3 regions of the Aliivibrio sp. S10_S31 genome follow, and region 2 is predicted to be linked to each of the others. Evidence: predicted binding sites of a transcription regulator. Region 2 holds the regulator's gene; each other region holds the start of a gene.
What was found. The regulator PurR, encoded in region 2, represses purine synthesis genes. The targets are predictions, from matches to a motif close to TNANGNAAACGTTTNCNTNA.
Positions count from the first base shown of each region.

Region 1 (3,291 bases), on a different contig from region 2:
GCCAGTGCGAACCAAATTTTTTCATGCTCAGTGATAGAGTCAGGAACACGTTTCACAATTCGACGTAAATATTCAGCACCACCACGGATACTTTGTTCTGGATTTAAACGATTCTTAACTCCCACAGATTGGGCTGTTGGTAGAGTTAGCATCATCATACCACGAACCCCAGTTGGTGATTTAGCAAGAGGGTTCCAATGAGACTCTTGATAAGAAAGAGCTGCAAGGAATCGCCAATCAAAATCACCTGCGTATTTTTTAAATAGCGGTTCCCATTTTGGTAGTTTGCTTTCTAATGCACGGATAAAGGCGCGAGTATCTACATAATCAAAAGACTCTACGTGGCCAAAATATTTTTCTTCAAGAAGGGCAAGTTTACCGCTTTCTTTCAACTCACCAAAAAATTCAATTAATAGCGCCTGTAAGCTGTCATCTTCGGTTTGTTGTAAGAACCATGCCACGGGTTGATCTTCTGTAACTTCAAAAGCAACAGCCAGATCGGGATGAATACGTTGAGTGAGTGATAATTCTACTGAATCAGCTAAGGTGTAATGTATTTCACCTGTTGCTACTTTTTTCAAAAGTTCGCTCACATCAGTATCTGCTGCGGTATTCCAATCAAGATTTGGGTACTTTTCTTTTAATTTTATAAGCGTACCTTCAAAACTTGAATCTTTAACAATGGTAAGGTTTTCATCAAGTTGAGTTAGGTTTTTTATATTGCGTGGTCGCCAACTTCCTTTCTTATAAACGACTTGTTGGCTGACATAATAGTAGACAGGACCTGGACGGAATTTTTGTAAGCGTTCAGGGGTAATTGTCATGTTGGCTGCAATGATATCGACTTCATTACGCTCCAATGCAGGAAATAAGCCTGAATAAGTATACGCAGGGGTGATCTCTAGCTTTACTTCTAACTTTTCAGCAAATGCTTTAGCAAGATCATAATCTAATCCCGTAGGACCATTTGAACCAATGTAATAAGAAAGTTGGTTATTTAATGTGCTGACTCGTAAGATGCCACGTTCTCTAATTTGCTCTAGTTTGGTTTTGGGTTCAGATTCTACCTGACAACCGGTTAAGGTAATTAAAAGGGTAGAAATAACCAAACAAGATTGTATGAATCGGTGATGTCGAATGCGGCTCAAGTCAGGATGCTCTTTTTAAAATTTAAGGCGTAGTTATATCAAATGGTAAATAAAGAGGCAAAAGTGCGGTAACAAATTACAACAATAATTAGATATTGAGACAGATAAAGTGCATTGTATGGTTAATTATTGTCCTATTTTAAGGAAATTACGGTTCGTTACCCTTTTTTTTAAAAAAAATACGCAAACGGTTGCTTTTGGTGTTACTTCACAAAAAAAAATCCTTTATAATGCGCTCGCAATAGCAGAGGTAACATCGGCATAGTCACTATGAGCCATGAGTATTTAATTGAGTTATATACATCTAATCTCATGAAACTATTCCAATATTACCTTTAATTCATTGCCAAAGAGACCTAGTACATGAGAATTTTGCGTGGTTCACCTGCTCTATCTGAATTTCGTGTTAACAAGCTGCTTGAGCTTTGTCGCGAGCTGAGTTTACCTGTTACTGGTATTTATGCTGAGTTTGCACATTTTGCTGATGTAACAGCAGAGCTTGATGCGTCTGAAGTACAGAAATTAGAAAAATTACTAACTTACGGTCCAACCATTGAAGAACATGAGCCAGAAGGCTTATTGCTTCTTACCACTCCTCGTCCAGGAACGATCTCTCCTTGGTCTTCAAAATCTACTGATATTGCTCATAACTGTGGTTTAGATAAAATTGCACGTTTAGAGCGTGGAACGGCATTTTATATTGAAAGCTCTGAAGAGTTATCAGAACTTCAATTGATTGAATTAAAAGCAATTATTCATGACCGCATGATGGAAGTGGTTTTCACTGACTTCGAATCAGCATCAGCGTTATTTGCTGTATCTGAACCTGCACCGTATACAGAAGTCGATCTACTAACTGGTGGCCGTAAAGCGCTTGAAGACGCAAACGTTACCCTTGGTCTTGCTTTGGCTGAAGATGAGATTGATTACCTGTTTGAAAGTTTTACTGAAAAACTTGAGCGTAATCCGACAGACATCGAACTTATGATGTTTGCACAAGCGAACTCTGAACACTGTCGTCACAAGATCTTCAACGCTGACTGGACTATCGACGGCGTTAAGCAAGAAAAATCACTGTTTAAAATGATCAAAAATACGTTTGAAGTTACTCCTGATAACGTACTTTCTGCATATAAAGATAATGCAGCAGTTATGACTGGCTCTGAAGTTGGTCGTTTCTTCCCAGATCCAGAAACTCGTCAGTACAACTACCACCAAGAGAAAACACACATCTTGATGAAGGTTGAAACGCACAACCACCCAACGGCTATCTCTCCATGGCCGGGCGCATCAACAGGTTCAGGCGGTGAAATCCGTGATGAAGGCGCAACAGGTATTGGTGGTAAACCAAAAGCGGGTCTTGTAGCGTTCTCTGTATCTAACCTTAAGATCCCTAACTTTGTTCAACCTTGGGAAACAGACTTTGGTAAGCCAAGCCGTATCGTTACTGCTCTGGATATCATGCTTGAAGGTCCTCTTGGTGGCGCAGCATTCAACAACGAATTTGGTCGTCCAAACCTACTAGGTTACTTCCGTACTTACGAAGAGAAAGTTAATTCTCACGCAGGTGAAGAAGTTCGCGGTTATCACAAGCCAATCATGCTAGCTGGTGGCCTAGGTAACATCCGTGACGAGCACGTTCAGAAGAAAGAGATCCCAGTAGGTGCAAGCCTTATCGTTCTAGGTGGTCCAGCGATGAACATCGGTCTTGGTGGCGGTGCGGCATCTTCAATGGATTCTGGTTCTTCTTCTGAAGATCTTGATTTCGCTTCGGTACAACGTGAAAACCCAGAGATGGAACGTCGTTGTCAGGAAGTTATCGACCGTTGTTGGCAGTTAGGCGATGCGAACCCAATCGCATTCATCCACGATGTGGGCGCAGGCGGTATTTCAAATGCACTTCCTGAGTTAGTAGACGATGGCGAGCGTGGCGGTATCTTCAACCTACGTGACGTGCCAAATGATGAGCCGGGCATGAGTCCACTTGAGATCTGGTGTAACGAATCTCAAGAGCGTTACGTAATGGCGGTTGCAGACAAAGACATGGCAACGTTCGACGCTATCTGTAAGCGTGAACGCGCACCATATGCCGTAGTTGGTAAAGCAACAGAAGAGCGTGAACTTAAACTTGAAGATTCACATT
Region 1 is NZ_JAAUWR010000002.1:292,899-296,189, reverse strand. Features, by position in the region: gene mltF (membrane-bound lytic murein transglycosylase MltF) at 1-1,148, opposite strand, end outside; gene purL (phosphoribosylformylglycinamidine synthase) at 1,512-3,291, shown strand, end outside.
Region 1: the regulator PurR is predicted to act here: its motif matches at 1,328-1,347, upstream of purL (phosphoribosylformylglycinamidine synthase).

Region 2 (3,291 bases):
GCTGATTTTTGTGATGCCTTTTTAGGCTCAGATAAAAGTAGTGCGCTACCGTACGCTTCTATGTATCTTGATAAATCAGGTTTACTAAACGCAAAACCTGCTCAAGATATGCGTGAATGGCTTACAAAATACAATATTGCACAAAAAGCTGAATTTAATGAGCCTGCTGACCACATTGCCATTGAATTAGATTTTTTAGGTAATTTAATTGTGATGACAAATCAGCAAGCTTCTGAAGATGAATTTGAAACTTATATGAATGCTCAACTAACCTTTATTAATGAGCAACTGTTAAGTTGGACACCTCGATTTAATGAAATTTGCATCGAAAGAGATAAATTTGGTTTCTATGCTGCAGTAACAGGCTTACTTGTTACATTCCTAAAGCTAGATGTGAAATTTCTTGCTGGCGAATAATATAAGATAATTGCTTTTATTATTTATGTTAAAAAATATGTGATATAAATCAAAAGCAATATCAAAATTTATTAAATCAGTAATTGTTTGCACTATGCTTTAAAGATAAAATGTGATCGCAAACGATAAAATTTGTATTGAAATGAAAACCGCATTTTACGCGGTTTTTTTCATTTTTAACCAGGGCCTATTTATCTTCCATCAGTTCTTCTAGTTTAGAGCTACACCTTTTTTGTTGGAAAATAAATAGCCCCTTATTACCTATTATAAGGTTTATATATGGCTACTATTAAAGATGTGGCGAAGCTGGCAGCAGTTTCAACAACCACCGTTTCTCACGTGATAAATAAAACGCGCTTTGTTGCTGAAGCAACACAAAAACGTGTTTGGGAAGCAGTTGAAGAATTAAACTATGCTCCAAGTGCGGTAGCACGCAGCTTAAAGTGTAATACAACACGTACTATTGGTATGTTAGTAACACAATCATTTAACCCATTTTTTGCAGAAGTAATGCATGGTGTTGAAAACTATTGTTACAAGCAAGGTTACACACTATTCATGTGTAATACTGAAGGCGACCTAGAAAAACAAAAACACTATTTAAGAATGTTGGCGGAAAAACGAGTAGATGGCCTACTTGTAATGTGTTCAGATTTAAATGAACAATTACTGACCTTACTTGAAAAAAACACCGAGCTACCAATGGTTATTATGGACTGGGGTCCTGATAGCCCGCGTACAGACAAGATCATTGATAATTCAGAAGAAGGCGGTTACTTAGCGACGAAGCATCTTATTGAAAATGGTCACACTCATATTGCATGTATCACAGGTCAAGCTGATAAAGTGACTTGTAAAGAACGAGTTCGAGGTTTTGAAAGAGCTCATGCTGATGCAAATTTATCTTTTAATCCAGAATGGATTCTAGAAGGTGATTTTGAGTGTGCGTCTGCATCTAAGGCGGTTGACAAAATTCTTTCTATTGAAGAAAGCAAACGCCCTACTGCACTATTCTGTTTTAATGACATTATGGCATTAGCTGCAATTAGTAAGATTCAACAATCAGGCTTACGTGTACCTGAAGATATTTCAGTTATCGGTTATGACAATATTGAATTGTCTGCGTATTTCTCACCACCATTAACAACGATCCATCAACCTAAACGCCGTGTAGGTAAAACAGCGGTTGAGATTTTGTTGGAACGAATTAAAGATAAAGATCATGAAAGACGTATATTCGAAATGCAACCAGAGGTTGTTACACGTAGCAGTGTTTTAAATCGCCTTAAATAATTTGCCTGACTTCATAATAAAAACCATGCCAACGAGCATGGTTTTTTTATGCTTACTAAACTCAATCTTAATTCTCAATAATAAAAAACCTATAAATACTGACTATCGATCTCTGAATTTTTATAAATATCAATATTAAAAGTATTAAATAAGAGAAAAGTTGAACCGACCTAACAAATTTCGATGAAATATTTTGGAACTAATATCACATTTATGAATTTTCTGTTCCAACATTTCTTATTGATTGCTATATCATCAATCTTGTCACGAACATGGCAAACTACATGAAAATGTAGGACGCAAAGCTTCCGGCCTAAGTATTTATATAAGGTAGCGGGGTTGCCGACGGCAAGTGGTCGATTCTATCCCTTGTTAATTTTTACGTTAAAATAACAATACTTAGTTTTCAACTTGCTACTATTTCCTCGGGCTCAGTTGTTTAGTGACATAGACTTACTAACCGAGAATTATTGCAATGGATAAACCAGTATTAAAAGACTCACTTCGTCTACTATCTTCACTAGGAAAGATCACTTCTCGCTCTATGTTTGGGGGATTTGGAATCTTCATTGACGACACCATGTTTGCTCTTGTAGTTCAAGATAAGCTTCATTTAAGAGCAAGTGACGAAACAATTAATTTATTTAAAGAACAAGGCTTTGAACCATACGTTTATAAAAAACGTGGATTCCCAGTTGTAACAAAATATTTTGCTATATCTCCTGAATGTTGGGATGAACCAGATTCAATTTTGATTCAAGCGGTTGTTGCTTTAGATGTAGCGAAAAAAGATAAAGAAAAACAAAAATCAGCAGGTCCTTCTCGTATTAAAGATTTACCTAACTTACGACTTGCAACAGAAAGAATGCTGAAAAAAGCAGGAATTACAACAGTTGAAGAACTGAAAAACACGGGCTCTGTTAATGCTTATAAAGCAATACAGCAAACACATTCAAGTTCAGTAAGTGATGAATTATTATGGTCTTTAGAAGGGGCTATAAAAGGAATGCACTGGTCTGTAATTTCTGCAGAAACACGTAATGAATTAAGAAAACAGCTATAATTAATATTGTTTTAGATTCATTTTTATTATGTTGTATTCTATAACGCATAGAATACAACATAATCACTACTATCAGCCTTAATCGACTGGTTCTTCATCTACTTGCATCATAAAATCAGTAATCCAACCAATTAATAATATCATTAGCCAAGAAACCATAATTGAATTTGGTACTTCAAACTTTGGCGAAATAATTAATGTAGAAAAACCAATAACAGGTAAAAGCCAAGATAGCATAGGTAACCAATTTCTATACTTTGATCTTCCGATACTTTGTAAACACACAATCAGCCCTGTAATCGACAATGCTACCAAGGCTGCATGTTGTAAACCTCCAATCCATAAAGGAATAACAAGAACTAATGGCCACCACGCATTTCGATTAACTGGTTTCCAACTTCTTGCCGCAATCCAAACTAATATGACACATACAATTTGAGTCAATGTAGCCCACGCACTTCCAGTTAATTTTTCTTCATATTGTAAAGCCATGATCCCAGCTTGCATCGCAATAACAA
Region 2 is NZ_JAAUWR010000008.1:98,440-101,730, reverse strand. Features, by position in the region: gene torD (molecular chaperone TorD) at 1-417, shown strand, start outside; gene purR (HTH-type transcriptional repressor PurR) at 697-1,710, shown strand; cyclic di-GMP riboswitch class I at 1,975-2,057, shown strand; gene tfoY (DNA transformation protein TfoY) at 2,186-2,773, shown strand; gene HC728_RS09020 (hypothetical protein) at 2,852-3,291, opposite strand, start outside.

Region 3 (3,291 bases), on a different contig from region 2:
CTAGGGACTAGGGACTAGAAAAAATAAAGGTTGCGACTTTATGATCGCAACCTTTTTTTATTTCAAATTTAATAATTAACTTAAAGTGACAAAATCACACCGGCAATCGCTGCACTCATTAAATTAGCTAATACACCTGCGGTAATCGCTCTGAAACCCATTCTCGCAATAAATGAGCGACGTTCAGGAACAAGACTACCTAAACCACCAATCAAAATTGCCATGGTTGAAATATTTGCAAAACCGCACAAAGCAAATGTAACTATCGCAACAGAATGTGGACTTAGCTGATCTTTCACTTCCATTAATTGAATAAAGGCAACAAATTCATTTACCACGATCTTATTACCGATTAATGAACCAGCAAGAATTGCTTCATTCCATGGCACACCTAAAATGAAAGCAACAGGAGCAAACAAGTAACCAAGAATTAATTCAAAACTAAGTTTGATACCAAAGATATCACCAACGTGTCCTAGTAAGCCGTTAAGTAAAGCAATCACACTGACAAACGCTAATAACGTCGTACCTACCGCAACAGCGATACGCAAACCAGACATAGCACCATCAGCTAATGCTTCAAATACATTAGTTGCATGATCAATCTCAACAGACGTGATCTCATCATCATTATTTGCTTCATCACCCGGTGGAACCATCATCTTAGCCATTAATAATCCTGCTGGTGCAGACATGAATGCAGCAGAAATAAGGAAATTAAGATCCACACCTAATGAGGCGTAACCAACCATGGTTCCGCCAGCTACCGAGGCTAAACCACATGTCATTACAGCAAAGAACTGAGAATCGCTCATGTGCTTTAAGTAAGGTTTAACAACAAGTGGAGCCTCAACCATGCTTACAAAGATGTTAGCCGTTGCTGCAAGTGATTCTGCGCGTCCTGTACCGAGTAATCGTTGTAGTCCACCACCAATAAAGTTAATTACTTTTGGCATGACTCCAATATGATAAAGAGCTGAGATAAGAGCAGAGAAGAAAATGATGATACCAAGAACATTAATGGCAAATACAAAGCCTACTTTTCCTGTTGCTAAACCACCAAATAAAAAGGCAATGCCTTGCTGGCCGTAATCAATCACACCTGACACACCAGCAGTAACTGAATTTAATACTTCTTTACCTGCAGGAACATACAGAACCAATAAAGCAAAGATAATTTGTAATCCGAACGCCAAAGAGACGGTTCTAAGAGGGATATTGCGGCGATCTGTCGAACACAAATAAGCAAACAGTAGAATGGCAAAAATACCAAGTAAAGATGTCATGATAGAAACCTATGCTATCGAAAATGAGTCCGCATTCTAATCCGCAAAGGTTTGCGTGCAAGTCGACTTTGCTATCACTCTGTTAATGAGACGCAGGTCACATTACGTGCAGTAATTAACTGATTGATTTCTTGTAATAAAAACAATCAGAAATACGATTGTTTCCATATGGAAAAGATATTTATTTCATGGCACATAATCGCTGTAACTCATTGATTAAAAAGGCAACAATTTAAAGTATAAAATTCAATCAATGAGGAATAGCAAACGTTACAATTTCACTCGCTTCATGAGCGCTTTATCCCAATATGGCGGTTGTCCTATATGTTCACGTAGAAAATCGATGACCGCACTTATCTTTCTTGGAAGGTGTTTTCGACTTGGGTATACCGCATAAATTGGCATTTTCTGACTTGCTTTCCAATCCGGTAATAACTGAATCAGTTTGCCATCATTAAACTCATCAGTTAGCAAATAACTGGCTAAATAAGCAATTCCCCATCCAGATATAGCCGCATCTCTCACGGCTTCTGCTAAATCAACTCGATAATTGCCAGACACTTTTACACATAACGCCTCATTTCCTTTACTGAAATCCCAATGGCTGTAGTCACGATGACGACTCTGGTAAGTAAGGCAATTATGCTCAACAAGATCTAAAGGATGATGAGGTACTTTTTTATCAATGAGGTAATCAGGAGATGCAGCTAAGACAAAATTAGAGTCAGCTAATCGCTGTGCTACATAACCTTCTGGTAAGTCTTCGAAATTGGTTACCCACAAGTCTAAACCATCTTTAAGCATATCAGCTCTATGATCAAATAAACGCACTTCAACTTGCAAGTCAGGATATTGATGACGCAGCTTATCAATGGCTGGAATAATATGCATAGTGCCAAAAGATTGAGATAAGCCTAAACGTAAGATCCCAGTCACTTCATCACGTTCATCATCCATAATGGCGCTGGCTTCTGTCATTGCACTGTATATCTTCTCGCAATACAAAAAAAACTGCTGACCTGCATCCGTTAAAGTGAGTGAACGCGTGGTTCTATGTACTAATTTTACATTAATGGTTTCTTCAAGAGCTCCGAGCTGCTTACTGACATGTGACGTTGATACGCCCATTTGCTTTGCTGCAGCAGTAAAACTCCCAGCTTTAGCTAAGGCGTAAAATATCACCATTTGGCTGGCTCGTTCATGCATCTATCTGCTCCTCAAACTCAAAGAAAAATTGGGGCGCAGATAGTAACACTAGATGGTAAAGCTAAGCTAATTTTTGGCATTTTATAAAAATAAAATTAGGATTCTTTGAAAGGTAATCATAACGCTCAGGAGACATATCTTTAACTACCTCAGATACCTTTCCTTCAGATACTTGTGTCACAACTAAACCAGATTTTGTTATCGCTTCAATTAATTCAGTTAAAGAACGGCGATAAAATCGAACTTCAAGCGGCTCACCGACAGTGTCCCACATCTCTGTGATCAACTCTCTTTCAAAATAATTACCAGAAAGAGAACATTCAAAATCAGCAAAAGGGTGATGAGTAGAAAAAGCAAAGCTCCCACCATTTTTTAAAACACGCGCAACATCATTAAAAAGTACCGAAAGATCCTCTAAATAATGAATCATCAGTGGTGAAATAATCAAATCAGCACTTCCGCTTTCTTCTTTTATTAAACCGATGGAGACATCTTGTGCATAAGCGCTAATACGCTCACCAAATTTGCGCTTAACTATTTCGACCATTTCAGGAGAATAATCAATACAAGTTAATTTTGATGCCCCACCTTTAATTAGGTAATCTGCATAAACGTCTGAACCACAGCCCAAGTCAATCACATCACACTCACTCACATCACCAATAATAGCTTGTAATGATGGTCGTTCTAAGTGTGCATTGTAAATGTTATCTTGAACTGCTGTGTCGTATTGCTCTGCGAATGTTGTGTACATACTCGACATCAATTACTCCTAAATTCACTCAATATTGTCGCAACT
Region 3 is NZ_JAAUWR010000001.1:62,555-65,845, forward strand. Features, by position in the region: gene HC728_RS00300 (NupC/NupG family nucleoside CNT transporter) at 81-1,286, opposite strand; gene HC728_RS00305 (LysR family transcriptional regulator) at 1,557-2,492, opposite strand; gene HC728_RS00310 (class I SAM-dependent methyltransferase) at 2,554-3,255, opposite strand.
Region 3: the regulator PurR is predicted to act here: its motif matches at 1,326-1,345, upstream of HC728_RS00300 (NupC/NupG family nucleoside CNT transporter).